3 regions of the Variovorax sp. AC103 genome follow, and region 3 is predicted to be linked to each of the others. Evidence: predicted binding sites of a transcription regulator. Region 3 holds the regulator's gene; each other region holds the start of a gene.
What was found. Region 3 encodes sigma-54, which starts transcription at its own class of promoters, with help from an activator protein. Its sites were predicted from a motif close to TGGCANGNAANCTGCTTT; they were not measured.
Positions count from the first base shown of each region.

Region 1: a site for sigma-54 is predicted at 3,494-3,511, ahead of AC0IYU_RS33385 (ammonium transporter). Genes of this name have one in related genera too.
Region 2: a site for sigma-54 is predicted at 7,940-7,957, ahead of glnA (type I glutamate--ammonia ligase). Genes of this name have one in related genera too.

Region 1 covers NZ_CEEDFC010000038.1:10,914-20,972, reverse strand. The annotation lists gene AC0IYU_RS33405 (LysR family transcriptional regulator) at 1-596, shown strand, start outside; gene AC0IYU_RS33400 (PaaI family thioesterase) at 712-1,146, shown strand; gene AC0IYU_RS33395 (acyltransferase family protein) at 1,067-2,317, opposite strand; gene AC0IYU_RS33390 (LytTR family DNA-binding domain-containing protein) at 2,474-3,430, shown strand; gene AC0IYU_RS33385 (ammonium transporter) at 3,581-4,783, shown strand; gene AC0IYU_RS33380 (M14 family metallopeptidase) at 4,864-5,799, shown strand; gene AC0IYU_RS33375 (DoxX family protein) at 5,813-6,223, shown strand; gene AC0IYU_RS33370 (hypothetical protein) at 6,213-6,536, opposite strand; gene AC0IYU_RS33365 (restriction endonuclease) at 6,552-7,508, opposite strand; gene AC0IYU_RS33360 (peptidoglycan DD-metalloendopeptidase family protein) at 7,582-8,505, opposite strand; gene AC0IYU_RS33355 (rRNA large subunit pseudouridine synthase E) at 8,539-9,102, opposite strand; gene AC0IYU_RS33350 (hypothetical protein) at 9,440-9,709, shown strand; gene AC0IYU_RS33345 (glutamine--tRNA ligase/YqeY domain fusion protein) at 9,778-10,059, opposite strand, start outside.
Region 2 covers NZ_CEEDFC010000008.1:153,648-163,706, reverse strand. The annotation lists gene AC0IYU_RS14185 (methyltransferase regulatory domain-containing protein) at 1-657, shown strand, start outside; gene ggt (gamma-glutamyltransferase) at 695-2,431, shown strand; gene AC0IYU_RS14175 (pseudouridine synthase) at 2,493-3,242, shown strand; gene AC0IYU_RS14170 (YncE family protein) at 3,324-4,331, shown strand; gene AC0IYU_RS14165 (polysaccharide deacetylase family protein) at 4,315-5,127, shown strand; gene AC0IYU_RS14160 (sterol desaturase family protein) at 5,138-6,112, shown strand; gene AC0IYU_RS14155 (EI24 domain-containing protein) at 6,163-7,059, shown strand; gene AC0IYU_RS14150 (competence/damage-inducible protein A) at 7,056-7,856, shown strand; gene glnA (type I glutamate--ammonia ligase) at 8,003-9,418, shown strand; gene AC0IYU_RS14140 (hypothetical protein) at 9,578-10,059, shown strand, end outside.
Region 3 covers NZ_CEEDFC010000029.1:82,021-92,079, reverse strand. The annotation lists gene AC0IYU_RS31235 (hypothetical protein) at 1-26, opposite strand, end outside; gene argS (arginine--tRNA ligase) at 162-1,847, shown strand; gene AC0IYU_RS31225 (SPOR domain-containing protein) at 1,856-2,602, shown strand; gene AC0IYU_RS31220 (thiol:disulfide interchange protein DsbA/DsbL) at 2,756-3,403, shown strand; gene lptA (lipopolysaccharide transport periplasmic protein LptA) at 3,548-4,261, shown strand; gene lptB (LPS export ABC transporter ATP-binding protein) at 4,258-5,052, shown strand; gene rpoN (RNA polymerase factor sigma-54) at 5,070-6,683, shown strand; gene AC0IYU_RS31200 (phospholipase D family protein) at 6,694-8,304, shown strand; gene AC0IYU_RS31195 (LysE family translocator) at 8,323-8,979, opposite strand; gene AC0IYU_RS31190 (hypothetical protein) at 9,115-9,372, shown strand; gene AC0IYU_RS31185 (YceI family protein) at 9,369-10,004, opposite strand; gene AC0IYU_RS31180 (YceI family protein) at 10,056-10,059, opposite strand, start outside.

The sequences.
Region 1 (10,059 bases), on a different contig from region 3:
GGCCGAAGTTCATGGCGAAGTACCCCGACGTCGAGCTCGACATTGCGCTCATCGACCGCGTGGTCGACATCGTCGAAGAGGGCTACGACCTGGCCATCCGCATCTCGCGCACCACCTCGGGCAACCACATCGCACGCCGCCTGGGCCGCTCGCCCAACATGGTCTGCGCCTCGCCCGGATACCTTGCGGCCCATGGCATGCCCGAGGTCCCGGCAGACCTTGCCCGGCATCCGTGCCTCGGCTACACCTACGGTGCAACCTCCGACGAGTGGCAGTTCGCCGGCCCCGGCGGAACGCTGGAATCGGTGCGCGTGCGCTGGGCCCTGCGCGCCAACAATGGCGAGACCGCCCGCGCCGCGGCGCTCGCCGGTGCCGGCGTCATCTGGCAACCGAGCTTCGTGATCGGCAAGGATGTGCGGGCCGGTCGATTGGTCGAGGTCATGCCCGGCTATCACATGCCGCCCGTCGACATCCTGGCGATCTATGCAAGCCGTCGGCACCTCAGCGCGAAGGTGCGGGTGATGGTCGACTTTCTGGTCGATGCGTTTCAAGACTCGCCACTGGTGGAAGGCGAGGTGGCAGCGGTGGACAGATGAGTCTCTGTGTCGCCAAGGTAACCGCGTGCGCGTGTCTCGTCGCGCGCGCGACGGCGGATGCCGGCGGTGCTTCCTAGAGTGGACTGCATTGCCGTCAACCCCAGGACACACCGCCATGCTCGACACCATCCAGGCCATCAACAAGACCGCCGCCTTCAACCGCTGGGCGGGCTTCGAGGCCGTCAGCGCCGCCAACGGGGAAGCCGAGTTGCGCATGAACTTTCGCGAGGAAGACATGGGCCAGTACGCCGGCTTCCTGCACGCGGGGCTGATCGGCGCGTTGCTCGACACCGTGAGCGGCTTCGCGGCCGCCACCGTGGCGGGGCGCGTGCTGGCGTCTCATTTCTCGGTGAACTGCATCTCGCCCGCCGTGGGCCGCGCGTTCGTGGCGCGCGGGCGGGTGGTGAAGGCGGGGCGCAAGCAGGTGTTCGCGACCGCCGAGCTCTATGCGCAGGGCGAAGGCGATGCGCTCAAGCTCGTGGCGACGGGGAACGCCATCCTGGTTCCGGTGGACGATCCGAAAGTGGCTGCGGCGAAGCCGGCTGCCTAGGCTTCTTCGCGCGCTTCAGCCCGAACAGCGGCCGCAGGAAGCCGACGCGGCGGATCAGCCCGTCGGTCAGCAGCCAGCAACCTGCAAGCGTCGAGGCCACCAGCAGGGCGGGCTCGACGACCGGGCCGAGTGCGAGCGGTGCCAGCACGGTGATGCCGACGACGATCAGCGTCTGGTGCAGCACGTACCACGGGTACACCGACTCGTTGGCCCAACGCAGCCACGGCCACGGCCGGTTCAGGTGGCGGTGGGCGTGGCCCAAGATGGTGGCGACCATCAGCCACAGGTAGAGCACGCGCAGCAGGTCGGCCACCGGGCCCGTCACCGGACCCTTCGCGCCGGCGCGCAATGCGATGAACACGGCGATCACCGCCACGGCCAGCGCCAGCGATACGCGGCGCAGACGCTCCAGCTCCTTCCATATCCCCGTGTCCAGGCCTGTGTCCACGCCCATCCAGTAGCCGTAGAGAAACAGCGTGAAGTAGATGCTGTGCAAATGAAAGTCGCGCACGAAGTTGTGGGTGCCCGGAAAGCGCGCGGCCAGCAGCATCGTGAAGACAAGCAACGGCACCACCGGCAGCAACAGCAGCCTCCAGCCGCGCAGCCCGTTGAACGCGCGGCGCAGCCACTGCCCGGCGGCGCAACGCCACAGCGGCAGCGTCAGCGCGACCAGCGCCGTGTACGCGAACAGGTAGGGCAGGTACCAGAGGTGGTTCCATGTGATGCCGAATTCCGCGCCGTCGAAGGCCTGCCTGGGCCAGGGCGCGGTCATCGGCAGGTAGCGCAGCAGAAAGGCGCCGAAGCCCGGCGCCACCAGCCCGTTGGCCACGCCCTGTGCATAGGCCTGGTACGGCACGATCACCGCCATGCCGAAGGCCAGCGGCAGCATCAGCCGCACGCCCCGGCTGCGCAGCAGCGCCCAGGTGCCCTGGCCCCGGCTCAGGAAGCCGAGCGAGACGCCCGAGACCAGGAACACCAGGTCCATGCGCCAGAGGTTGAGCGCCACCATCGGCCATTGCAGCCATTCGGCGGCATGCGGGCTCTTCAGGTGCCAGTGCCAGCCGGCCACGTAGTACATGCCCACGTGATACAGGATGACGAACAGGAAGGCCATGGCGCGCAGGGCGTCGATGTCGTGACGGCGGGCGTCCGGGGTGGTGGTGGTGCTCATCGCAGGCTCCTCGAAGCAAAGAAGCCGCGATGCTCCGGCCCATGGACGCCGCGCGGCGCGCCTGTGGGACGGACCGCCCCCGCTTTGTGACGAGCGGTGGCCCGGAGGGACGAAACCCGGCCGCCCCTGGACCCCTTTTCGCGAGAATTCCAGCCCATGGGCGACCCACGCAAGAACCTGTACGAACGCTACGAGCCGATCCGCCGTCCCGTGGAGGTGGCGTTCTGGATCGTGCTCATGGGGTTGCAGGCCGTGTTCGGCACGATGGTGGCCATCGTCGACATGCGCACCCGCGCCGTGCCGGCCGCCAACTGGGAGGTCATCGCCTGGGAGGTGTCCAGCCACCTGATGCTGTTGCTGCTGGTGCCTGCGCTGGTCTTCATCGAGCGCCGGCTGTCGCCGCTGGTGCGCGGCCATCTGGCGCGCTTTCTGGTGTTGCATGGGGCGGCCAGCGTGGCGTTCAGCCTGGCCCACGTGGCGGGCATGTTCGGGCTGAGGGCGCTGGTCTACGCCCTGGCCGGCGCGCACTACGACTTTGCCGGCTGGGCCGCGCAGTGGGGCTACGAGTATCTGAAGGACGTGCGCGCGTACGCCAGCATCGTCTTCGGCATCTGGGCGTACCGGCTGTTCCTGCTGCGGCTGCAGGGGGAGGCGCGGGTGCTCGATGCGCCGGAGGAGGGCGCGTCCAGTGTGCCGGCACCGCATCAGGTGCAGTCGGAACCGGACGGAGCCGAGCCCTCCGTGCCGGATGCGCCCGCGACATCGCCATCGCCGCCGCCGCCCGCCCGGCCCGAGCGCTTCCTGGTGCGCAAGCTGCGCCGCGAATTCCTCATTGCCGCCACCGACATCGACTGGCTGCAGGCCGAAGGCAACTACGTCGGCCTGCATGTGAACGGCCACGACTACCTGCTGCGCGCCACGCTCACCGACTTCCTGGCCCAGCTCGACCCCGCCACCTTCGCGCGCGTGCACCGCAGCCATGCGATCAACCTGGGCCGCATCAAGGAAATCGAGCCGCTGGACGGCGGCGACGCCCGGCTGCACATGCACGACGGCACCACCGTGCCCTGCAGCCGCCGCTACCGCGACGCGCTGCGCGCCGGCGCGAGCTGATCCGGTGCGCGAAGGGCCCGGAAGGCCCTTGTTTGGTTCATATCGCACCATCAAAGAGCCTTCAGGCACCATTTTTGCTTGCTTTGGCCGCCGCTCCGAGTGATTCGGGTGCGGCGCACCAATTCAAACCAAAAACTGCAAGAAGCTCCCATGGATGCACTCAAACAGGGCGCTGACGCGCTGTTCATTCTTCTCGGCGCCATCATGGTGTTGGCCATGCACGCCGGTTTTGCCTTTCTCGAACTGGGCACCGTGCGCAAGAAGAACCAGGTCAATGCGCTGGTGAAGATCCTGGTCGACTTCTCGGTGTCGACCATCGTGTACTTCCTGGTGGGCTATGGCGTGGCCTACGGCACGCATTTCTTCGTGAGTGCCACCGAACTGGCGGCAAGAAGCGGCTACGAGCTGGTGAAGTTCTTCTTCCTGCTCACCTTCGCGGCGGCCATCCCGGCCATCATCTCGGGCGGCATTGCCGAGCGCGCCAAGTTCTGGCCGCAGCTCATCGCCACGGCCGTGATCGTCGGCTTCGTCTATCCGTTGTACGAGGGCATCGCCTGGAACCGGCACTTCGGCATCCAGGGCTGGATCGCCTCGCTCACGGGGCACGAGTTCCATGACTTCGCCGGTTCCGTGGTCGTGCACGCCGTGGGCGGCTGGCTCGCGCTGCCGGCCGTGCTGCTGCTGGGCGCGCGCCGCAACCGCTACCGCGGCGACGGCTCGCTCAGCGCGCATCCGCCGTCGAACATTCCGTTCCTGGCGCTGGGCGCGTGGGTGCTGTGCGTGGGCTGGTTCGGCTTCAACGTGATGAGCGCGCAGAGCATCGACAAGATCTCGGGGCTGGTGGCCGTCAACTCGCTGATGGCGATGGTCGGCGGCACGCTGGTGGCCCTGGCCATGGGCAAGAACGACCCGGGCTTCGTCTACAACGGCCCGCTCGCGGGTCTGGTGGCCGTGTGCGCGGGCTCCGACCTGATGCACCCGCTGGGCGCGCTGGTGGTGGGCGGCGTGGCCGGCGCCATCTTCGTCAGCATGTTCACGCTGGTGCAGAACAAATGGAAGATCGACGACGTGCTCGGCGTGTGGCCGCTGCACGGCCTGTGCGGCACCTGGGGCGGCATTGCGGCGGGCATCTTCGGCACGCAGGCGCTGGGCGGCATCGGCGGGGTGAACCTGTGGGCGCAGCTCATCGGCACGGTGATGGGGGTGGCGTGGGCGGGACTGGCGGGCTGGGCGGTGTATGGCGCGCTGAAAAAGGCGGTGGGGCTGCGGCTCACGCAGGAAGAGGAATTCGACGGGGCGGACCTGTCGATACACCACATTTCGGCGACGCCGGAGCGGGAGGTGAACTGGTAATGGGCCCTGGCGGCGTGCGAGGCGCGAAACGGCTATCTGTAGCAAACTTGCCTGCTGCTTCGTCCACTCCCCACAGCCTCATGACCCAATCTCCCCCCGCCCTCGAAGTCCTCCCCCGCGATCTCTCCGCCTACCGCAAGGGCAACGTCGGCATCGACTACGTGCACCGCTTCGAGTCCGGCAAGCCCGGCCCGCACGTGCTGATCAACGCGCTCACGCACGGCAACGAGATCTGCGGCATGACGGCCGCCACGCACCTGCTCGACAACAACGTGCGCCCCAAGATCGGCACGCTCACGGTGGCCTTCGCCAACATCGACGCCTACGAGTCGTTCAAGGAAGAGTCGCCCTACGACAGCCGCCAGATCGTGCACAACCTCAACCGCATCTGGTCGCCCGAGTGGCTCGACGGCACGGAAGACAGCCCCGAGCTGCGCCGCGCGCGCATCCTGCGCCCGGTGGTGGACGCGGCCGACCACATCCTGGACATCCACTCGACCAGCCAGCCGGTGGTGCCGTTCTGGGTGTACCCGGCCTTCGAGCGCAACGCCAAGGTCGCGCTGGCCATCGGCCGCCCGTCGGTGCACCTCGTGATGCCGGACGGCCTGGGCTCGGGCACGCCGCTGATCCAGTACGGCAGCCACGGCGGCCCGGACGGCAAGGGCGTGGCGATGGTGGTCGAGTGCGGCCAGCACTTCCTGCGCTCGGCGTCGGAACTGGCGACCGCCGTCACCTGCGACTTTCTTGCTTACTTCGGTCTGGTCGACCAGAACCCGGCCAACCCGGCGCCCGAGCCGCAACGGCGCTTCGAGCTGCTGCAGACCTACGTCATCAAGTCGGAAGACTTTGCCTTCGTGCGCCCGCTGATCGGCTTCGAGACCTTCGCCAAGGGCGAGCTGATCGCGACCAACGGCGCGGAAGAAATTCGCGCGCTGTGCGACGACTGCACGATCTTCATGCCCGCGCAGCGCACGATCGTCGGGCGCGAGGCGGTGTACCTCACCAAGCCGCTGTGAGGCCGGCCGCTCGATGAACGCGGTGCCCGCCATGAGCCGCTGGCGCGTGGCGGGGCTCGCGTTCGTCTTCCTGTGGTTCGCCATCGGCGGCGTGGCGCACTTCGCGCTGACCGAGACCGAGATGCGCATCGTGCCCCCGTACATCCCGTGGCCCCGCGCGGCCGTGCTGGTGAGCGGGGTGTTCGAGCTGCTCGGGGCGGCCGGGCTGCTGTGGCGGCCGACGCGGCGGGCTGCGGGCGTCGGGCTGTTCCTGCTCACCCTTGCGGTGACGCCGGCGCATTTCTACATGCTGCAGAGACCGGAGCTGTTTGCGAACGTGCCGTACTGGGCGCTGGTGGTGCGGTTGCCGGTGCAGGTGGCGTTGCTGGCGCTGATTGCCTGGAGCACGTCTGCGTGGCCCAAGAAGACGCCGGTCAGCAGATGAGCATGTGCGTCGGCTTGGCCGCGGTGCTGTAGTCGGCGTGCCAGTAATGCGGGTCGTCGCAGAGGCTGAAGACGGCTTCGGCGTTCGCGTGGCGGTTGTCGAAGTGGTTGTGTAGCGTCACGTGCACCGAGCCCGCATCGGGCCAGTCGATGCCGACGTCGACGACGCGGTTGCCCGAGGCGACTTCGGCTGCGACGATTTTCTGCAGGGCGGGGTGCAGGCGGGTGTTGAGGATTGCCAGGGTTTCGCGACGGGTGGCGCGGGAACAGGTCGCGTCGAGGCAGGCTTCGGTGAAAAGAGGTTGATCGGCCATGGTTCGCCTGGTGACTCAGGCAGTTGCAGATGCCTTGGACTTCGGAATCGTCCTGCCTCGGCACTTCGGATAGTTGGCGCACCCCCAGAAGCTGCCTTCGTTCCTGGACGAGTTTCTCTCGACCATCTTCGTGCCGCAGCTTGCACAGGTGGGACGCCAGTATTCGCCTTCATGAGCCACCGCGAGCAATGCGGCCTGCTGCTCGGGCGTGCGCTGGCCAATCAGCTTGAGCAGGGCGGCACCGTCCTGCGCGTGGATGCCGTTTTGCTTGGCGAAGGCTGCGGCATCGGCTGAGAAGGCGGAGCTGGTCACGTAGGTGCCGCTCTTCAACTGATGCGACGCCATCACGCCAAAAAACGCGCGCATCTCCTTCACGCCCACGACCTTGCTTTGCCAGTGCTTGCATTGAACGATGCGAGGCACCTCGCTGTGCTTGGAGTGAAGCCAGATGTCGATGCCGCCGTCGGCGCCATGCGACTGGCTGCGCGTGGTGAAACCAGCCTGCGCGTAGAGCGCTTCGCACAAGGCCTCGAAGCGACGCCATTCGATGGCGGCGAGCACGGCGGGGCTCCATTGCTGCACGTGCTGCGGTGCGGGGTCTGGAGGCGGGCGCTTCGGTTCGGATGGCGTTGAAGCAAAGGCGGGTTCCCGCCGCTGGACAGAAGGCGGTGGCGTGGGTTGGGCGACCTTGGCGATGGGCGACTGCTGCGCAACGCGCTCCGTGTCCGGAAGCGTCGGGATCGCTGCCTTGCGGGCCAGAAGGTAATGCAGCCCCAGCAACACCACGCCAACCGTCAGCGCCCCCCAACCAGCCGGTCGAAGCGCCAGCCCGAGCGTGCCGACGATGGAGCCCTGCATGAAGCTCGGGCCCACAAGCAGCAGGACGCCGACGATAACGACCGTCCACCCCTTGCCTGCCAGTTCATTCCTTGCGCGCTCACGGCGCCGCCCGGCTCTTGTCTGTTTGGCCATCGCACCCACCCGCCCCTTGTTTGAGTAGCGCGAGTTTAGGAGGCGAGGGGAATCCGGGACTCAGGGTGAGTACTCAAGCCGCAACGAACAACGCCGGATCCACCATCGCCCGATTCAGCATCACACCCCAATGCAGATGCGGCCCTGTCACCCGCCCGGTTGCGCCCACCGCGGCCAGCGCCTGCCCGGTCTTCAGTACATCGCCGACCTTCACTTCCACCCGGCTCAGGTGGCAGTACATCGTCAGCAGCCCGCCGCCGTGGTCCATCCACACCGTGCCGCCGTTGAAGAAGTAATCGCCCGTGTCGATCACCTTCCCCGGTAGCGGCGCCAGCACCGGCGTGCCCGTGCCCGCGGCGATGTCCATGCCGCTGTGCGGATTGCGCGACTGCCCGTTGAACACGCGGCGCAGCCCGAACGAGCTCGAGCGGCGGCCCGGCACGGGCACGCGCATCTGCAGCGCGGCGTCGGGGCGCAGGTCGGTGAGCGTGGCCATCACGCCGGTGAGGTGGTCGCGCTCCTTCACGTAGCGGGCCTCGTCCTCGGGCGACAGGTCGACCGTGCGCGGCGCCACCGTCAGGCGCTGTTCGCGGTATTGCTTCGGGGCGACGGTGTAGCCAACCTGGCGTTCGGGCTTGCCTTCGGCACGCACCGTGATGCTCGCCTCGCCAGGTTCGGCCGCCAGCGGAATGCCGACCAGCGCGGTCCATTCGATCGGGTCGCCGAGCACCAGCAACGGCACGTCGCCGGCGAAGGCCTTGGGGCGCGTGGCAGCGGGGCCGAGCGAGAGGCGGGCAACGCCGCCCGGCACGAGGGAGGCGTGCGGCCAGACGTCGGGCGCCGGCTGTTTCTTCGCTTTGGTGGTTTTGGTGTTGGCCGAGGCCGCGGCGTTGGCGTGCATTGCGGGCAGCGCAAGCAGGCCGAGGGTGCCAAGCACGGCGCCGCGGCGGTTCAAGACGCTGCAAGAAAGGTCGGGGAAAGGGAGCTTGATGTGCATGGAAAAGATTCGGATGAAGGGTTGTGCGACGGCTCAGCCGCCGGGTTGTTCCAGCCAGGTGCCGGGCGCCAGTCCGTCGAGCGTGTAAGGCCCGATGGCGGCGCGGATCAGGCGCAGCGTCGGCAGACCGACGGCCGCGGTCATGCGCCGCACCTGGCGGTTGCGGCCTTCGCTGATCGCCAGCTCCAGCCACGCGGTGGGAATGCTTTTGCGCTCGCGGATGGGGGGCTCGCGCTGCCACACCTCGGGCGGTGGGTCGAGCAGGCGCGCCCTGGCCGGGCGCGTGGGCCCGTCGTTGAGCTGCACGCCGCTGCGCAAGGCCGCAAGGGCCTCTTCGGTCGGCACGCCTTCCACCTGCACCCAGTAGGTCTTCTCCATCTTGAAGCGCGGATCGGAAATGCGCGCCTGCAGCTTGCCGTCGTCGGTGAGCAGCAGCAGGCCCTCGCTGTCGGCATCGAGCCGGCCGGCAACGTACACACCGGGCAGGTCGATGAAGTCCTTCAGCCCGCGCCAGCGGCCCTCGGGCGTGAACTGGCTGAGGACGCCGTAGGGTTTGTTGAAGCGGATCAGGCGGGAAGAAGAGGTGGGCAAATTCATGGGCGGGTGGCGTCGCGTGGCGCATCGGCCAACTGCGGCACGTAGTCTCGCACCAGTTGCCAGACGGTTCCTGTGGGCGTCGAGCGACGAGAAGCCAATGTTTTTCCGTGTAGATCCGATGAATTGACTTTCATGCGGAAAATATTTTGAAATCAACGGCTTATCAAAAGGCTACTGACGTAGTCAGCCGAAGCGCGTCAGAAATCGGTAGCGGGCCACATGTTGGAGGGGGACTGTCCTGCACCGCAGCGTGCCTTTGAGCGCATTAATTTCTTTCCATCCGGCCAAACACCAGGAAATCCAAATGACGATGCGAAGCCTCATCCAACTCACAAGCATGGCAAGCGCAACGCTCCTGCTCGCCGCCTGCAACAGCACCTCCATTCGCGTCGGCGGCGCGCCCGAGGCGAGCGTCAAGAACTGCGTGGCCGCGGCCGCGCGCGAACTGCGGGTGCCCGCAGGCAGCATCGCCGTGGACAGCGGCTCCACGCCGCGCGACGGCGTCTACACGATCAACCTGAAGGTCGGGCCGCAGGGCCGCTCGGCGGTGTGCACCACCGACGAGAACAGCGCGGTGCTGGGCGTGGTCTACAAGCGGCCGGAGTAACGCACGGCTGAAAAAGAAAAAGCCGGAGCCATTGCGGCCCCGGCTTCGGCGGAAGGGGACGAACGGGCTTACTTGCCCCAGCTGTCCCGCATGCCAGCCGCACGGTTGAACACCAGCTTGCCATCCGCATTGGCTTTCGAATCCGGCACGAAGTACCCGTGCCGCTCGAACTGAACCCCGACGCCAGGCGCCGCCGTCGCGAGCGAAGGCTCCACGAACGCCACGCACACCTCCAGGCTCGCCTTGTTCAGCTCTTCCAGCAACTCGCCGCTGCCCGGGTTCGCTTCCGAGAACAGCCGCTCGTACAGACGCACCTCGGCCTGCACCGCATCCGCAGCCGCCACCCAGGT
Region 2 (10,059 bases), on a different contig from region 3:
GACCCCGCGCGCCTTCGTGTGCTCGAGTTCGCAGGTGTGTTCACCCCCGAAGACGGCGGCGCGTTCACGCGCGACGCGCGAGCGCAGCCTTGCAATGCCATTCGCGGCCTGAAGGTCACGCCGAGGCTGCCGGTCCAGAAAGCGGTTGCGCAGTTGCTGGATGCCTGCTACCCCTCGTCGATGTCGCCGCACGCCTTGATCGAAGCGGCAGCCAGGCTTGCCGACGAATCGTCAGCCACCGTCGAGCCCGTCGTGATGGCCATGCTGGAGGAGCTGCTGATCCTCGGCGCCCTGCGCATCCGCCGCTCGCCGGTGCCGGTGGCCTGCGCGGTGTCCAGCCTGCCCCAGGCGCTGCCCGCGGTACGAAGCGCGCCGACGTTGCCCTTGGGGGCGGGCACCACGGCCAGCGCATGCAACCAGTGGCACGAGTCCGTGGCACTGTCGCCGCTGGAGCGCAGCCTGCTGGCGTTGCTCGACGGCACGCGCTCGCACGATGCGCTGGCCGAACATCTCGAAGCCGAAGTGCGCGACGATCGCCTTCGCTTCGTCAAGGACGATCAACCACTGACCGACCCTTCGGAGGTGAAAGAATTCGCCCGTCAGCAAGTTGCGCTGGCGCTGGCTTCCTTGCGACGCAAGGCCTTGCTCACCGCCTGACATTTCATTCTTCATCGACCACAGAGGAGACTCTCGCATGCACCCCATTCACTGGACCCCCAACCTGCGCGCCGCCGTTGCGGCGGTGCTTGCGCTGGCGGCCGCCAGCGCGTCCCACGCGGCGTCGCAGGCGCCCGTCGCGGCCGAGCACGGCATGGTCGTGAGCGCGCAGCACCTGGCCAGCAAGGTCGGCGTCGATGTGCTCAAGCGCGGCGGCAACGCCGTCGACGCGGCGGTCGCCGTGGGCTACGCGCTGGCGGTGGTGTACCCCGCCGCGGGCAACCTCGGCGGCGGCGGCTTCATGACCGTGCAGCTGGCCGACGGCCGCAAGACGTTCCTCGACTTCCGCGAGAAGGCGCCGCTGGCCGCCACGGCCAACATGTACCTGGACAAGGACGGCAACGTCGTCAAAGGCCTGAGCACCAACGGCCACCTGGCCGTGGGCGTGCCGGGGTCCGTGTCGGGCATGGAATACGCGCGCGAGAAGTACGGCACCATGAAGCGCGCCGACCTGATCGCCCCCTCGATCCAGCTGGCCGACAAGGGCTTCGCGCTGGAGCAGGGCGACATCGACATGCTCTGGACCGCCACCGCCGACTTCCAGAAAGACCCGGTCTCCGGCGCCATCTTCCTGAACAAGGGCCAGCCCTTCCAGGTCGGCCAGAAGCTGGTGCAGAAGGACCTGGCCAAGACGTTGAAGGAGGTCAGCGCCAAGGGCCCCGACGGCTTCTACAAGGGCTGGGTCGGCAATGCCATCGTGGCTTCCAGCCAGGCCGGCAAGGGCATCATCACCCAGGCCGACCTCGACCAGTACAAGACGCGCGAACTCGCCCCCGTGGAGTGCGACTACCGCGGCTACCGCGTGGTGTCGGCGCCGCCGCCCAGCTCGGGCGGCGTGATCATCTGCGAGATGCTCAACATCCTCGAAGGCTACCCGCTCAAGGACCTGGGCTTCCGATCGGCGCAGTCGGTGCACTACCAGATCGAGGCCATGCGCCACGCCTACGTGGACCGCAACAGCTACCTGGGCGACCCCGACTTCGTGAAGAACCCGCTCGACCGCCTGCTCGACAAGGGCTACGCCGAGAAGATCCGCGCCGCCATCGACCCGAAGAAGGCCGGTGTGTCGAAGGACATCAAGCCCGGCGTCGCGCCGCACGAAGGCAGCAACACCACGCACTACTCGATCACCGACCAGTGGGGCAATGCCGTCTCCGTCACCTACACGCTGAACGACTGGTTCGGCGCCAAAGTCACGGCCGCCAAGACCGGCGTGCTGCTGAACAACGAGATGGACGACTTCACCTCGAAGATCGGCGTGCCCAACATGTACGGCCTGGTGCAGGGCGAAGCCAACGCGATCGCCCCGGGCAAGCGCCCGCTGAGCTCCATGAGCCCGACCATCGTGTCGAAGGACGGCAAGCCCGTGTTCGTGGTCGGCACGCCGGGCGGCAGCCGCATCATCACGGCCGTGCTGCACACCATCCTGAACGTGGTCGACTACGGCATGAACGTGCAGGAAGCCGTCGATGCGCCGCGCTTCCACCAGCAATGGCTGCCTGACGTCACCAACGTCGAGACCTTCGCCATCAGCCCCGACACGCGCAAGATCCTGACCGACATGGGCCACAACCTGGGCGTGCCGCAGCCGGCCAACCACCTCGCGGCGATCATCGTGGGCGCACCTTCGCTGGGCGGCAAGCCGGTCGGCAACAACCGCTTCTACGGTGCCAACGACCCGCGCCGCAACACGGGCCTGGCGGCGGGCTACTGAACCTGCGGCACACTTGAAGGCGGTCGTGCCCTTGTGGGCGCGGCCGCTTTTTTCATTTCCTATGCACCTGCAAGACATTCTCTACACCCAGGGCTTCGGCACACGGCGCGTCTGCGCGGGCCTTGCGCAGCAAGGCCACGTGGCCATCGACGGCCGGGCCGTGACCGATCCTTTCGCCGACCTCGACCCCGAAGGCCTGCTTTTCACCGTCCAGGGCACCGCGTGGGCGTACCACGAGAAGGCCTACCTGATGCTGCACAAGCCGTCCGGCACCGAGTGTTCGCAGAAGCCCTCGACCTACCCGAGCATCTACACGCTGCTGCCGTCCCCCTTGCGCCTTCGCCCCAACAAGGGCGCGGTACAGGGCGTGCAGGCCATTGGCCGGCTCGACCAGGACACCACCGGGCTGCTGCTGATGACCGACGACGGCCAGTTCATCCACAAGATGGGCTCGCCGAAGCACCACGTGCCCAAGGTCTACGAGGTGACGGCCAAGCACCCGGTCGACGAGGCGCAGATCGCGAAGTTGCTGGCCGGCGTGGTGCTCGACGACGACCCCAAGCCCGTGCGCGCCGCCGCCTGCGAATCGGACAGCCCGCTGCACCTGCGGCTCACGCTGACCGAAGGCAAGTACCACCAGGTCAAGCGCATGCTGGCCGCGGTCGGCAACCGGGTCGAAGGGCTGCACCGTTCGCGCATCGGCGACCTGGCGCTGCCCGAGGCATTGGCGCCGGGGCAGTGGCGCTGGCTCACGGCCGAAGAGGTCGCGGCGCTGCGCGCGCCCTCGAAACCCGCCAAACCACCGAAATAGGGGAGAGAAAGAGCGCCCGCCCGGTCAGCCAGCCTTAAGTCCGGATCGTTAAGATCGTCAGCTCTCTCTCGGAACCTTCCCTTGCGACTTCCTGCTCGACCGAACGGCCGCCTCGCGGCTCTGATTTTTTCCTGTCTGACGGTTCTGGCGGCGCACACCGCAACCGCAGCACCGGCCGAACCACCGCCGATCTTCGTGCTCAACTCGCTGGACGCCAGCGTGAGCGTGATCAATCCGGTCGACTGGACCGAAAAGCAGCGCATCGCCACCGGCAAGGAGCCGCATCACCTCTACATGACGCCCGACGAAAAGTCGGTCATCGTGGCCAATTCGGCCGGTGATTCGCTGACCTTCCTCGACCCGAAGACGGCCGCGGTGCAGCGCGTGGTGTACGGCATCATCGATCCGTACCAGCTGCAGTTCTCGCGTGACATGAAGTGGTTCGTCACGGCGGGCAACCGCCTGAACCACGTCGACGTGTACCGCTGGGACGGCAAGGACCTGAAGCTGGCCAAGCGCATCGCCAGCGGCAAGACGCCCAGCCACATCTGGATCGACAACACCAGCACCATCGCCTACGTGACGATGCAGGACAGCGACGAGATGATCGCGGTCGACCTGCCCACGCAAACCGTCAAGTGGCGCACCGCCACCGGCCCGATGCCGGCCGACATCTTCGGCGTGCACAACGACAAGACACTGCTGGTCGGCCTGACCGGCGGCGACGGCGTGCAGGTGTTCGACGTGGCCGGCGCGGAGCCCAAGCTGGTCGGCAAGATCCCCACCGGCAAAGGCGCCCATGCCTTCCGCTCGGCTGGCGACGGCAAGACCGTGTTCGTGAGCAACCGCGTGGCCAACACCATCAGCCGCATCGACCTGGCGACGCTCAAGGTCGTTGCCAACTACGCCGTGCCCGGCGGCCCTGATTGCATGGACGTGTCGGCCGACGGCAAGACGCTGTACGTGACCTCGCGCTGGGCCAAGAAGCTCACCGTGGTCGACCTCGTGGCCCAGAAGGTGGTGCGCCAGGTCAACGTCGGCCGTTCGCCGCACGGCGTGTGGACACTGGACCATGGCAAGCGGACGTAGGCGCATCGGCGCGGCTTTTGCGCTGCTGATGGCCGCAAGCGTCATTCCTGGCGCGTGGGCGGCGCAGGGCGCGGCCACTTGCGAGAAGCCGGTCTACCTGACCTTCGACACCGGTCACATGGGCATCGCCCCGCTGGTGGCCGACGTGCTCAAGCGGCAGAACGTGCGCGTCACCTTCTTTGCCGCCGCGGAACGCACCCAGACCGACGGGGACAGCCTCGACGACCACTGGGCGCCATGGTGGAAGGCGAGGGCGGCCGAGGGCAACGAGTTCGGCTCGCACACCTACGACCACGCCTACTGGCGCGCCGACGTCAAGGGCACGCCGCCGAGCTTTCGCATCAAACCGTCGGCCGGTCCGCAGGACGGCAAGGAATCGACCTGGACCGCCGCCGAGTACTGCGCCAACATCCGCAAATCGTCCGACCGGCTGGCCGCCATCACCGGCAAGAAGCCGCTGCCCCTGTACCGCGCACCCGGCGGCAAGACCTCGCCCGCGCTGCTGGCGGCCGCCGAGGGCTGTGGCTACAAGTACGTCGGCTGGGCGCCCGCGGGCTTCCTGGGCGACGAACTTCCGAGCGAAAAATTCAGCAATGCCAGGCTCCTCACCCAGGCGCTCGACACCATCCGCCCCGGCGACATCCTGCTCGCGCACCTGGGCATCTGGTCGCGCAAGGATCCGTGGGCGCCGGCCAATCTCGAACCGCTGATCGTCGGCCTGAAGGCCAAGGGCTTCTGCTTCGAGACCCTGCGCCAGCACCCCGACTTCCGCGCCTGGATCGCATCCCATCCTTGAGGTTTCTGTCGTGATCGAGTGGTTGACGGACATTTTTTCCACCTTGCAGGGCTGGTTCTTCGAAGCCGTGGTGCAACCGCTGGTCTTCGCGGTGGGCCTGGGCGGCTGGACCGAGGACGCCTTCGACGCCACCGGCTGGCTGCTGGTCGGCGCCATCCAGATCGTGGTGCTGATCGCGGTGATCGGGCCACTGCAGCGCTGGCGTTCGGTGGAGCCTGTGGTCGACCGTCAGGCCATCCGCATCGACGTGCTCTACACGCTGATCCACCGGCTCGGATTGTTCCGCCTGGCCATCTTCTTCACGCTGCAACCCTTCTTCGACGACGCCATGGGCAGCCTGCGCACGGCAGGGTGGGGTACCTTCCACCTCGACGAGGTGTGGCCCGGCGTGACCGACGTGCCGGTGCTCGCGTTTGCGATCTACCTGGTGGTGCTCGACTTCGTCGGCTACTGGATCCATCGCGGCCAGCACCAGTTCAACTGGTGGTGGGGCCTGCACTCGCTGCACCACTCGCAGCGCCAGATGACCATGTGGAGCGACGACCGCAACCACCTGCTAGACGACATCGTCCATGACACGCTGATCGTCGTCGTGGCGCAGCTCATCGGCGTGGCGCCGGGCCAATTCATCGCCTTCGTCGCGTTCACGCAGCTCAGCGAGAGCCTGCAGCACGCCAACCTGCGGCTGAGCTTCGGTACTCTCGGCGAGCGGCTGTGGATCAGCCCGCGCTTCCATCGGTTGCACCACAGCATCGGCCTGGGCCACGAATCCAACGGCAAGAGCACGCTGGGCGGCCACAACTTCGGCGTGCTGCTCCCCTGGTGGGACATGATGTTTCGCACCGCCAACTTCGAGAACCGCTACGACCCTACGGGCATCCGCGACCAGGTCGAACCCGGTGCCGACGGCCGCGTGCGCGAGTACGGCCGCGGCTTCTGGTCGCAGCAGTGGCTCGGCCTGAAGCGAATGGTCGGGCGCGGCTAAGGGGCTCCGGCCCCCGGATGGCTCGCCCCAGGCGTTATCCTCGCTGCCTCATGCGCCTGCTCCTCGATTCCTTCTGGCGCGCGGTCGCCTACTGCATGCTGCCGCGCGTGATCGTGCTGTCGTTGCTTCCATTGGCGTTGATGGTGGCGTTGGCGGCCGGTCTCGGCTATTTCTACTGGGAAGCGTCGGTGGCCTGGACGCGCGGTGCGCTGGACGCCTGGCCGCTGCTGTCCAGCTTCTGGGCCTGGATCGGGCGGCTGTTCTCGGGCGACGTCGCCGGCATGCTGGCGCCGCTGGTCGTGGTGTTCGCCGCCACCCCGCTGATCGTGGTGCTCTGCCTGCTGATCGTGGCCGGGTTCATGGCGCCAGCACTCACCAGGCTCGTGGCCGAGCGCCGCTTTCCCTCGCTCGAGCAAAAGAAGGGCGCCTCTTTTTTCGGCAGCGTCCTGCGTTCGCTCGGCGTCACCCTCCTTGCGCTGGTTGCCCTGGTGGTGTCGATGCCGCTGTGGCTCATTCCGCCGCTCGTGCTGATTCTTCCGCCGCTCATCTGGGGCTGGCTCACCTACCGCGTGATGAGCTTCGACGCGCTGGCCGACCATGCCAGCCCCGAGGAACGCGCTGCGCTGCTGCGCGCGCACCGGCTGCCGCTGCTGTGCATCGGCGTGCTGTGCGGCTACCTGGGCGCGGCGCCCAGCCTCGTCTGGGCGTCGGGCCTGCTGTTCGCAGCCGCCTTCTTCGTTCTGGTGCCGATCGCCATCTGGATCTACACACTGGTCTTTGCCTTTTCGGCGCTCTGGTTCGCCCACTACTGCCTCGACGCGCTCGGGCAGTTGCGGGCCCAGCGCGCAGTGGGCGAGGTGGCTGCGGCGTCGGCCGCCGGCGGCACACCGGCGCTGGAGGCCGCGCAAGCCAACAAGGCCGCTCTTTCTCAATGGGGTTCACCATGACACGCGCATTCGGTCTCATCGTCGTCGGCGACGAGATCCTTTCCGGCAAACGGGCCGACAAGCACATGGCGAAGGTCATCGAACTGCTCGCCGCCCGCGGCCTGCAGCTCAGCTGGGCCGAATACGTCGGCGACGAGCCGGCGCGAATCACCGCAGCGCTCGCCCGTGCCTTTGCCTCGGGCGACATCGTGTTCTCGACCGGCGGTATCGGTGCCACGCCCGACGACCACACCCGCCAGTGCGCTGCCAAGGCGCTGGGCGTGCCGCTGGCGCTGCACCCCGAGGCCGAGCTGCTGATCCGCGAGCGCATGCAGGACACCGCGCGCGAGCAGGGCGTGCCCTACGAGCCCGACCGGTCCGACAACGTGCATCGGCTCAACATGGGCGTGTTCCCGCAGGGCGCCACGCTCATCCACAACCCGTACAACAAGATTCCCGGCTTCAGCGTGGCGGACGTCCATTTCGTGCCGGGCTTCCCGGTCATGGCTTGGCCCATGGTCGAGTCCGTGCTCGACGGCCGTTACGCCGATCTGTTCACCCGAAATGCCGTCGCCGAGAAGTCAGTGATCGTTTTCGGTGCCATGGAGGCCACCCTCACGCCGCTCATGCAGGCCATCGAAGACCAGCATGCCGGCGTCAAGGTGTTCAGCCTGCCGAGCGTCGATCACCCCGAATATGGCCGTCATATCGAGCTTGGCGTGAAGGGCGACCCCGTTCGCCTCGAGGCGGCCTATGCCCAGCTCATCGAAGGCTTGCACGGTTTTGATGCCAAGCTCGGACCCGAATTGGTGCGGTAATGTCGATGGCACCAATTTGGTGAAATTTCGCTTTTATTTGGGGTTTGCAGCGTTCATCAAGGCCTCATCCCGTGAGGTGACAATGGCACAGAAACTGCATCCCTCGTCCCTGTATTCCTAACCACCATCCAACTCAGGAGAAACTGATGGCAAAGACCGTCGCCGATGTACTCAAGCTCGTCAAGGAAAACGAGGTCAAGTTCATCGACTTCCGCTTCACCGACACCCGTGGCAAAGAGCAGCACGTCACCGTGCCGGTCTCGGCTTTCGATGAAGACAAATTCACCTCGGGCCACGCGTTCGACGGTTCCTCCATCGCCGGTTGGAAGGGCATCGAAGCCTCGGACATGCAACTCATGCCCGACCCGAACACCGCCAACATCGACCCCTTCTTCGAAGAAACGACGCTGATCCTGACCTGCGACGTGATCGACCCGGCAGACGGCAAGGCCTACGAGCGCGATCCGCGTTCGCTCGCCAAGCGCGCCGAGGCCTACATGAAGGCTTCGGGCCTGGGCGACACCGCCTTCTTCGGTCCGGAACCCGAATTCTTCGTGTTCGACGGCGTCCGCTGGAAGAACGACATGTCCGGCTGCTTCGTGAAGATCGATTCCGAAGAAGCCTCGTGGAACACCGACAAGGAATACGAACACGGCAACACCGGCCACCGTCCGGCAGTCAAGGGCGGCTACTTCCCGGTGCCCCCGGTCGACAGCTTCCAGGACATGCGCTCGGAAATGTGCCTGGTGCTCGAAGCCCTCGGCATCCCGGTCGAAGTGCATCACCATGAAGTGGCCAACGCCGGCCAGATGGAACTCGGCACCAAGTTCAGCACGCTGGTCCAGCGCGCCGACTGGGTCCAGCTGCAGAAGTACGTGATCCACAACGTGGCCCACGCCTACGGCAAGACCGCCACCTTCATGCCCAAGCCCATCGTCGGCGACAACGGCTCCGGCATGCACGTGCACCAGTCCGTCTGGAAGGACGGCAAGAACCTGTTCGCCGGCGACGGCTATGCGGGCCTGTCGGACTTCGCGCTGCACTACATCGGCGGCATCATCAAGCACGCGCGTGCCCTGAACGCCATCACGAACCCCGGCACCAACAGCTACAAGCGCCTGGTGCCCGGCTTCGAAGCCCCGGTGAAGCTGGCCTACTCGGCCAAGAACCGCTCGGCCTCGATCCGCATCCCGTTCGTGGCGAACCCCAAGGGCCGCCGCGTCGAAGCGCGCTTCCCCGATCCGCTGATGAACCCGTACCTCGGCTTCGCGGCGCTGCTGATGGCCGGTCTGGACGGCGTGGAAAACAAGATCCATCCGGGCGAAGCCGCCAGCAAGGACCTGTACCACCTGCCGCCGGAAGAAGACGCGCTGATCCCGACCGTGTGCCACAGCCTCGACCAGGCCCTGGAATACCTCGACAAGGACCGTGCGTTCCTCACCAAGGGTGGCGTGTTCACCGACTCGTACATCGATGCGTACATCGAGCTCAAGATGCAGGAAGTCACGCGCTTCCGCATGGCGACGCACCCCGTCGAATTCGACATGTACTACTCGCTGTAATCGCTCGCGCGAAGGCAGCCATTCCCCTCGGTCTTCCGAGGGGAAGTAAGACAAAAGGACGGCCCTGGCCGTCCTTTTGTCTTGCTGCGGAACATCTGGTCACCGGTGGCGTCGAATTGCATGAAAATGCGCCTTTGTCGCGCCCCTCTACCGATACACATGAAGACTGCTTCCCTCATTTTCCTGGCCGGTTCATTGATCGCGTTGCCGGCGCTTGCGCAGGAACGCGTCTGGCGCTGCGGCAACGAATACACCAACAACGCGAGCGTGGCCCAGCAAAAGGGCTGCAAGCCGCTGGAAGGCGGCAACGTCACGGTGGTGCAGGGCACGAAGCCCTCGGGTGGCGGCTCTGCATCGTCGGGTGGTTCGTCTGCGGCGCGCGCGCCGGCCGGCAGCCCGCGCGTCGAAGGCGTCGACCAGCGCGCCCGTGACGGCGAGGCCCGCTCGGTGCTCGAGGCCGAGCTCAGGAAGGCCGAGGCCCGCCAGGCCGAGCTGCAGAAGGACTACAACAACGGCGAGCCCGAAAAGCAGGGCAGCGAAGGCCGCAACTACCAGAAGTACCTGGACCGCGTCGCCGAAATGAAGGCCGAGCTGGCGCGCAACGAGAGCGACATTGCCGGCATCCGCCGCGAAATCGGCCG
Region 3 (10,059 bases):
GCGACCAGGGAAAGGAGCTTTTTCATGGTGGGATGTGTCCTTGCAAGGTTGGGTGGAGTGACGGTTGCCCCGCCCCGGGGCCGACCACCCTAACGAGCGAAGGCAACAATCGGATGACGATCGTCAACTGAGTCCGGGTTTGCCCCCGGTAAAATTCCCGGATGCTATTGGTCAAACAGGAGCTGCTCGCGGCGCTCGCGAACACGCTCGAATCCCTCTCGCCCGGCGCTGGCTCCAAAGCCGCGTTCGAGTCGCCCAAGGTGGCTGCCCATGGCGATTTCGCCAGCACGGCCGCCATGCAGCTCGCCAAACCGCTGGGCCAGAAGCCCCGCGAGCTGGCCGAGCGTCTGAGCACCGCGCTGCTCGCCACCCCCGCTTTCGGCCAATGGGTCGAGGCCATCGAGATCGCCGGCCCCGGTTTTCTCAACATCCGCCTCAAGACGGCCGCCAAGCAGCAGATCGTGCGCGAAGTGCTGTCCGCGGGCGAGGCCTTCGGCCGGCAGCCGGCCACGGGCGAGAAGGTGCTGGTGGAGTTCGTCTCGGCCAACCCGACCGGCCCCCTGCACGTGGGCCACGGCCGCCAGGCGGCGCTGGGCGACGCCATCTGCAACCTGCGCGCCTCGCAGGGCGAAAACGTCTGGCGCGAGTACTACTACAACGACGCCGGCGTGCAGATCCAGACGCTGGCCAACAGCACCCAGCTGCGCGCGCGCGGCTTCAAGCCGGGCGACGCCGAATGGCCCAGCGGCGAAAAAGCCCCGGCCTACAACGGCGACTACATCGCCGACATCGCCGAAGACTTCAAGGCGAAGAAGACCGTCAAGTCCGAAGACCGCGAGGTCACCGGCAGCGGCGACATCGAGGACCTGGACGCCATCCGCGAGTTCGCCGTGGCCTACCTGCGCCGCGAACAGGACCTGGACCTGCAGGCCTTCCGCGTGCGCTTCGACCAGTACTACCTGGAGTCCAGCCTGTACACCAGCGGTCGCGTCGAGGCGGCCGTGGCCAGGCTGGTGGCCGCCGGCAAGACCTACGAGCAGGACGGCGCGCTGTGGCTCAGGTCGACCGATTACGGCGACGACAAGGACCGCGTGATGAAGAAGCAGGACGGTACGTACACGTACTTCGTGCCCGACGTCGCCTATCACATCGCCAAGTGGGAGCGCGGCTTCCACAAGGTCATCAACATCCAGGGCACCGACCACCACGGCACCATCGCGCGCGTGCGTGCCGGGCTGCAGGCGGCTGGCGAAGGCATTCCCGAGGGCTACCCCGACTACGTGCTGCACACCATGGTGCGCGTGATGAAGGGCGGCGAAGAGGTCAAGATCAGCAAGCGCGCGGGCAGCTACGTCACGCTGCGCGACCTGATCGAGTGGACCAGCACCGACGCCGTGCGCTTCTTCCTGCTCAGCCGCAAGCCCGACACCGAGTACACCTTCGACGTCGACCTGGCCGTCACCAAGAACAACGACAACCCGGTGTACTACGTGCAGTACGCGCATGCGCGCATCTGCTCGGTGCTGGCCGGCTGGGGCGGTGACACCGCCACGCTGAAGAGCGTCGACCTGACGCCGCTGGAAAGCCCGGCGGCCCAGGCGCTGATGCTGCTGCTCGCCAGGTACCCGGCCATGCTGACGGCCGCGGCCAAGGACTTTGCACCGCACGACGTCACTTTCTACCTGCGCGAACTGGCCGCCAGCTACCACAGCTACTACGACGCCGAGCGCATCCTGGTCGACGACGAGCAGGTCAAGCTGGCCCGCCTGGCGCTGGTCGCCGCGACCGCGCAGGTGCTGCACAATGGCCTCGCGATTCTCGGCGTCAGTGCGCCGAGCAAGATGTGAACCTCACCATGAAGAAGACAACCAGACAACGCGGCAACATCGTCATCGGCCTGATCATCGGGCTGGTGCTCGGCCTTGGCGTCGCGCTGGGCATCGCGGTCTATGTGACCAAGGTGCCGATCCCGTTCGTGACCAAGACGCAAAAGGGCGGCGCCGAACAGGACGAGGCCGAAGCCCGCAAGAACCGCGACTGGGACCCGAATGCGCCGCTGGCCGGCAAGGCCGGTGCAGCCAAGCCCGCGCCGGTCGCCACCGGTCCGGTCAACCCGGTCACCGGCGAGCCGGCCGCCGCCGTGGCCCCAGGCGCCCCGCCGCCCACGACCGCACCGCCGGTGCCCGTGGTGGTGGCGCCCAAGCCACCACGCACGGCGCCGGTGCCGGCCGAGGCCAACGCGCTGCCGGCTTCGAACGACCCGCTGGGCGACCTCGCCCGCGCGCGCTCGGGCAGCGTGACCACCGCGTCGGCTGCGCCGAGCAGCAGCACCAACAGCAACGCCGCCAGCAGCTCCGGCGCCGATCCGTTCATGTACTTCGTGCAGGCCGGCGCCTTCCGCACCACCGACGACGCCGAGGCGCAGCGCGCCAAGCTGTCGCTGATGGGCGTGGAGGCCCGGGTCACCGAGCGTGAGCAGGCGGGCCGCACCGTCTACCGTGTGCGCGCCGGCCCGTTCAACAAGAAGGACGATGCCGACCGCCTGAAGGACCGGCTCGACGGCGGCGGCATGGAGTCGGCGCTGGTGCGCGTGCAGCGCTGACCCCGGCCTCCGACACGAATAGCCCTTAAGCTTCGCGCCGCGGCGTTTGCCGCCACGATTCATCGACCCGATCGCGCCCGGGCGCACCGGCTGCGCGGGAACTCCCCGCCGCGCGCCGGCTCAGTCTGCCGTACCAACTGGAGAACCCTTTCAATGAAACGTCGTGACTTTTCGCTGGCCGCCACTTCGCTCGGGCTGCTGTCCCTGGCCGCCAATCCGGCCCACGCCCAGGCGCGCGCGCCCAAGGCAGGCACCGAGTACCTGGTGCTCGACAAGCGCGCACCGGTCGACGCACCGGCCGGCAAGATCGAAGTGGTCGAGTTCTTCTCGTACAACTGCCCGCATTGCAACGACTTCGAACCGGCGCTCGAAGCCTGGGCCAAGACGCTGCCGAAGGAAGTCGCCTTCCGCCGCATTCCCGTGCCGTTCGTGGGCAACGACGTCGAAGCCAAGCAGCGCCTGTACTACGCGCTCGAGGCCATGGGCAAGGTCGACGAATTCCAGCCGAAGGTGTTCAGCGCCATCCATGCCCAGCGCCAGAACGTGAACGGCGACGCCAACATCATTGCCTGGGCTTCGGCCAACGGCCTGGACGGCGCCAAGTTCAAGGAAACCTTCACCTCGTTCAGCGTGGCCAGCAAGGCCAAGCGCGCCTCGCAGATGACCGACGCCTACAAGGTGGCGGGCGTGCCGGCGATGGCCGTGGCCGGCCGCTGGTATGTGGATGGCGAGACCGCCGGTAACATGACCAAGGTGCTGCAGGTCGTCAACTACCTGATCGGCGAAGCGAAAAAAGGCTGACCCCCGGGGCTGCGCGCATTGACTGCCGCTGCCTTCTCCCCTTTTTGCAAGGGATACCTGGCCCGCTTCGGCGGGCTTTTTCATCTGTGCGTGCGGGGCTGGCGCAATCAGCCGCATACAATGCCGAGCAAGTTTCGTGCCTCTATGACATTGCATTCTTACCCCACCACTCCCTCCTTCCTCCGTTGCATCGGCCGCCTGGCTGCCGCCGCGCTGCTGCTGGCCGGCTTCGCCTCGGGCGCCCTGGCCGAAACCGCCGACCGCACCAAGCCGATGAACATCGAGTCGGACGCCATGCGTTACGACGACCTGAAACAGACCAGCGTGTTCACCGGCAACGTGCTGGTCACGAAGGGCACGATCATCATCCGCGGCGCGCGCATGGACGTGCGCCAGGACGCCGAGGGCTACCAGTACGGCGTGGTCACGGCGGCGCCCGGCAAGCGCGCCTACTACAAGCAGAAGCGCAATGCGCCCGACGAATGGATCGAGGGCGAGTCCGAAGTCATCGAGTACGACAGCCGCGCCGACAACGTCAAGTTCATCCGCAACGCCGTCATGCGCCGCCTGCTGGGCGCCACGCCGAACGACGAGAGCCAGGGCGCGCTGATCGTCTACGACCAGAGCAACGACACCTACACCGTCAACGGTTCCACCGTGCCGGCGAACACCGCCGTCAACGCGTCCACCCCCGGCGGGCGCGTGAGGACCATCCTGACCCCCAAGGCCGCGGCCGCGCCGGCCGCCGGTGCCTCGGCCCCGGCGGGCGCGAAGGCTGCGCCGCCGGCACCCACCCCGGCGCCCGGCAAGGGCCTGCGCCAGAGCACCACGCTCGACGACGGAGAAACCCGCAAGTGATCGAAACCGCTGGAACGCACGACGCCAACGGCGCGCCGGGCAGCCGCCTGGTGGCGCGCGGCCTGAAGAAGAGCTATGGCAGCCGCACGGTGGTGAAGGACGTCTCGCTCGACGTGCAGAAGGGCGAAGTGGTCGGGCTGCTCGGGCCCAACGGCGCGGGCAAGACCACCTCGTTCTACATGATCGTGGGGCTGGTGCGTGCCGACGCGGGCCAGATCACCATCGACGGCGAGCCCATCGCGCACATGCCGATCCACCGGCGCGCCCGCATGGGCCTGAGCTACCTGCCGCAGGAAGCCTCGATCTTCCGCAAGCTCACCGTCGAGGAAAACGTGCGCGCCGTGCTGGAGCTGCAGAGCGAGCCCGACGCCAACGGCAAGATGGCGCCGCTGTCCAGGCAGCACATCGAGGAGCGCCTGTCCGAACTGTTGTCCGACCTGCGGGTCGACCACCTGCGCGATTCGCCCGCGCTCGCGCTGTCGGGCGGCGAGCGCCGCCGCGTGGAGATTGCACGCGCGCTGGCCACGCAGCCGCGCTTCATCCTGCTGGACGAGCCCTTCGCCGGCATCGACCCGATCGCGGTGATCGAGATCCAGCGGATCATCAGTTTCCTGAAGGAACGCGGCATCGGCGTGCTCATCACCGACCACAACGTGCGTGAGACGCTGGGCATCTGCGACCACGCGTTCATCATCAGCGACGGGCATGTGCTGGCACAAGGCACGCCTTCGGAGATCGTCGACAACGCCGAGGTACGACGCGTCTACCTTGGCGAGCACTTCCGGATGTAAGGGCGGGTGGGCTCTCCATGAAGCAAGGGCTGTCCCTTCGCGTCTCGCAGCACCTGGCATTGACGCCGCAGCTGCAACAGTCGATCCGGCTGCTGCAGCTCTCCACGCTCGAACTGAGCCAGGAGGTCGAGCAGATGCTGGACGAGAACCCGTTCCTCGAACGCACCGCGGAAGAGGCGGCGCGCGAGGAATTCGGGCTCGACGCGGCCGATGCGCCGGTCCCGCGCGATGACGGCGGCGGCGATGGAGGCGACGGCATCGAAGGTGAAAGCGACTTCGCGCCGCCGGCGGCCAGCACCTCTGCTTCGTCCACTGAGACGACCACCAGCACCGCCGACTCCGACGGCCCGGCCACGGAAATCACCGAGCGCGAGCCCGACTGGGAAGGCGACGGCACCGTCGACATGGCCGCGCCCGACGACAGCGAGTGGGGCAGCGACGCCCCCGCGCGCCAGAACAACCTGGGCGACGATGAGCGCGCCGACGCCACCGAGCTCGCGCGCAGCCAGGAGTCGCTGCAGTCGTTCCTGCACCGCCAGGCGCTGAGCCTGCGCCTGAACGAGAACGACAGCGCCGCGCTGCGCTTCCTGATCGAGTCGCTCAACGACGACGGCTACCTCGAAGACTCGCTGCCCGCGCTGGCCTCGGGCCTGGCTGGCGACGACAACGACCAGTTCGACGACCTCGTGCACCACTTCCAGGTGGCGCTCGGCCTGCTGCAAAGCCTGGAGCCCGTGGGCGTGGGCGCGCGCGACCTGGGCGAATGCCTGGGCATCCAGCTGCGCGCGCTGGCCCGCCCGGACGAGACCGAGCAGGAGCAGCTGGTCCGCAAGACCGCCATGGCCGTGTGCAAGCAGTCGATGGAACTCTTGGCGCGTCGCGACTTCAAGCGCCTGGCCACGCTCACCCGCACCAGCGAAGAGCTGGTGCGCCTGGCGCTGCAGATCATTGCGCGGCTGGAGCCCAAGCCGGGCCGGCGCTTCGTGGACGTGGAGCGCAACATCGTGGTGCCGGACGTGATCGTCACCAAGACCGGCCGCGGCACCAACATCAAGTTCCGCGTCATGCTGAATCCGGAGGTCATGCCGCGCCTGCGCGTGCACGACATCTACGCGGGCGCTCTCAAGGCGCACAAGGGCGAGGGCAGCCAGGCGCTGTCGCAGCGGCTGCAGGAGGCGCGCTGGTTCATCAAGAACATCCAGCAGCGCTTCGACACCATCCTGCGCGTGAGCAACGCCATCGTCGAGCGCCAGAAGAGCTACTTCGTGCACGGCGAGCTCGCGATGCGCCCGCTGGTGCTGCGCGAGATTGCCGACGAGCTGGGCCTGCACGAGTCGACCATCTCGCGCGTGACCACGGCCAAGTACATGTCCACGCCGTTCGGCACGGTCGAGCTCAAGTACTTCTTCGGCTCGGCGCTGGGCACCGAGACCGGCGGCAATGCGTCGAGCACCGCGGTGCGCGCGCTCATCAAGCAGTTCGTCAGCTCGGAAAGCATCAAGAAGCCGCTGTCGGACAGCCAGATTTCCGAGATGCTGAAAGAGCAGGGCATCGAGTGCGCACGCCGCACCGTGGCCAAGTACCGCGAGGCGCTGCGCATCGCGCCCGCCAACCTGCGCAAGGCGCTGTAGCAAGCCGACCATGAGCCCTGGCCGCCCGCATCCGATGTCGCGCCGGGGGCTCGGGTTCTTCGCCTTGGTGGCCGTGCTGCTGTTCGCCGGCTGCGCCACCTTGCCCGACGAGGCGCCGCGCCCCGCCGTCAAGGCCATCGCCGTGTCGGCCGATACCGCCCTGGGCAAGATCGCGCTGGGGGCCCAGCCCGACCCCGACCTGAGCGGCTTTCGCCTCATGCCCGGCGGCGACTTCGCCTTCGATACCCGCATCCAGCTGGCGCGCCGCGCCCAGCGCACGCTCGACGTGCAGTACTACCAGATCGAGAACGACGAGACCGGCCGCTACCTGTTGCGCACCCTGCGCGACGCCGCGCTGCGCGGTGTGCGGGTGCGCCTGCTGATGGACGACCTCTACACCTCGGGCGAGGACGAGCTGCTGCTGGCCTTTGCCGCCACGCCCAACGTCGAGCTGCGCCTGTTCAACCCGTTCCCGGCCGGGCGCGGCAGCATCCTGAAGCGCTTCACCGCCTCGCTGTTCGACTTCAGCCGCGTGAACCGCCGCATGCACAACAAGCTGTTCATCGCCGACGGCGCGATGGCGGTGGCGGGCGGGCGCAACATCGGCAACCAGTACTTCCGGCGCACCGCGGGCGAGAACTTCCTCGACCTGGACACCTTCGTGACCGGCGCGCTCATCCCGCGGCTGGGCAGCCTGTTCGACCAGTACTGGAACAGCGTCTACGTGCGGCCCATCGGCTCCGTGGTGCGCACCGATGTGCCGCGCGACGAACTGCAGCGCCGCTTCGAGGCCGCCACCGGCCCCGACACCACGCCACCCCCGCCGCCCCCCGCGCCCAACGACCTGCTCGGCTACAGCCCGATGGCGGACGACCTGAACACCGGCAAGCTCAACCTGATCTGGACCCTGGCCGAGGCCTACGCCGATTCGCCCGACCGCGTGATCGGCAAGACGGCTTCCTACGGCGGCGTGCCGCTGCTGGACGTCGACAGCGTGCGTTACAACGTGGTCGAGCAGATGCGCCGTGCGCGCTCCGAGGTGACCATCGTCTCGCCGTACCTGATTCCCGGCGCCACCGGGCTGGAGGTGATGCGCGAGATTCGCCGGCGCAACGTGAAGATCAGCGTGGTCACCAACTCGCTGGCCGCCACCGACGAGCCGCTGGTGCACACCGCCTACCGCCGCTACCGGCCCGACATGCTCAAGCTGGGCGCCGACCTGTACGAGCTGAGTTCCAGCCGCACCCGGCGCAGCGTGCGGCTCGGGCTGTTCGGCACCTCGGTGGGGCGGCTGCATGCCAAGTCGGCGGTGATCGACCGGCGCACACTGTTCGTCGGCTCGATGAATTTCGACCCGCGCTCCGAGTCGGCCAACACCGAGATCGGGCTGATCATCCACAGCCCCGAAATGGCGCAGCAGATGCTCAAGCTGCTCGACGTGCTCAAGCAGCAGGGCGCCTACCGGCTGCGCTTTGCCGAGGGCAGCAACGAGTCGCGCATCGAGTGGACCAGCGACGACGCCGGCAAGCTCACCGTGCTGACCGAGGAGCCTGACTCGGGCTTGTGGGACCGCACGATGCTCGAGATTTTGGCGCCGCTGACGCCCGAAAGCCTGCTCTAGCGGTGCGCTTGCCGCCCGTCACTTGCCGCTGACGGCCGACCACATCAGCCGCAGGCCCAGCAGCCCCATCACGCCGCCCGCGGCGCGGTCGATCCAGGCCTTGTAGCGCAGGTAGGCCGAGCGCGGCGCCGCTGAAGAAAGGGCCAGCGCGACGACGGTGTACCACCCGGTCTCGATGCAGAAGATGACCACCGGCACGGACAGCGCCAGCACCAGCGGCACGTCGCGCGGCAGGAAGGCCGCGAAGATGCTGGCGTAGACCACCGCTGTCTTCGGGTTGCTGACCTGGGTGGCCAGGCCGACAAGGAAGGTGCGCAAGGGGTGTGCGCCACTACCCTGCGCGCTTGGCGAGGTACCCCCCGGGGGCACCGCCGCCATGGCCAGCGGCTGCCGCGCGCCGCGCCAGATGCGCACACCCAGGTACACCAGGTAGGCGCCGCCGAAGCCCTTGATGGCGAGGTACAGGCCCGGCACCGCCAGGAACGCCGCCTGCAGGCCGGCCAGCGCGGCGATGGCGAAGACCAGTCCGCCCGCGCCCATGCCCAGCGCGGCTGCCAGCCCGTCGCGCCTGGAAGCCACCGCCGTGCGGGCGACCATCACGAAACTGGGACCGGGACTCATCGCGCCGACGGCCATCGCGCCGGCAATGCCGAGCAGGGAAAGGGTGGTGTTCATGGGCTGAAAGGCGTGGCGTGGAGATCAAATGCGCGATCAGCGTGCATTAGTGCACGCTGATCGGGGGTTTGAAAACTAAACTTTAAGTAGTACTCGGGTAACTTTTGGTTTACATTTTCTGCACCGGAGTTACTGATGCAAAAAATGAAAAACCTCATCCTTCTGGCCGTCTGGGCTGTGGTGCTGTCGTTTTTGCTGAGTTTCTTCTACTGGAGCGACGCCCCGCTGGCCGAGCAGCTGCTGTTCGGGGCGTTCATGACGGTGGTCACCGGTGCCTGGATGCTGGTGCTGCTGAACCTGCCGCGTGCGTTCGTGGCCTCCCGCAACTGGCTCAAGGCCTCCAAGGACGACGAGCGCAAGCGCCTGGCCGGCCTCCATCACCCCGGCGCCTAGGGCTGGATGTTGACGGCCTCGACCTGCACCAGCAGTTTCACCTTGTTCTCGAAGCCGAAGTTCAGCCCCCAGGTCATTCCCCAGTCGCTGCGCTCCACGGTCGTCTCGAAGTCGCCGCCGCAGACCTGGCGGTTGATGAGCGGGCTCAGGTAGCAGTTGAAGCGCGCGGCCTTCAGCGTCACCGGCCGGGTCTGGCCCATCAGGGTGAGCGTGCCGGGCACGTCGGCCACCTTGTCGCCGCTGAAGTCGATGCGATCGGCCACGAAGCGCGCGGTCGGAAACTCCGCCACATTGAAGAAATCCTTGCTCTGCACGTGACGGTTGAGCAGGTCGACGCCCGTGTTGATGGAGCTGATGTCCATCGTGATGTCGACCGCGCCGCTGGTGCCCGTGCCGTCGATCTTCACCGTGCCGTCCTTGGTGCTGAAGCGCCCCCGGTTGGTGGTGGTGCCGTAGTGGCCCATTTCGTACATCACGAAGGTGTGGGTCGGGTCGACCACGTAGCTGGCGTTTTTCACCGGTCCGCCCGCGGGCTTGGCGGCCACGGGCAGTGCCGTGTAGTCCTGGGCCGCGGCGGGGTTGCCGGCGAGGGCGCAGGCCGAGAGCGCCGAGGCGAGGATGAGCTTCTTCATCATGGCGTGAGGTGTGTGAGGCATGGCGGGTAGGTGCGGCGGTTCCGGGTCTCAA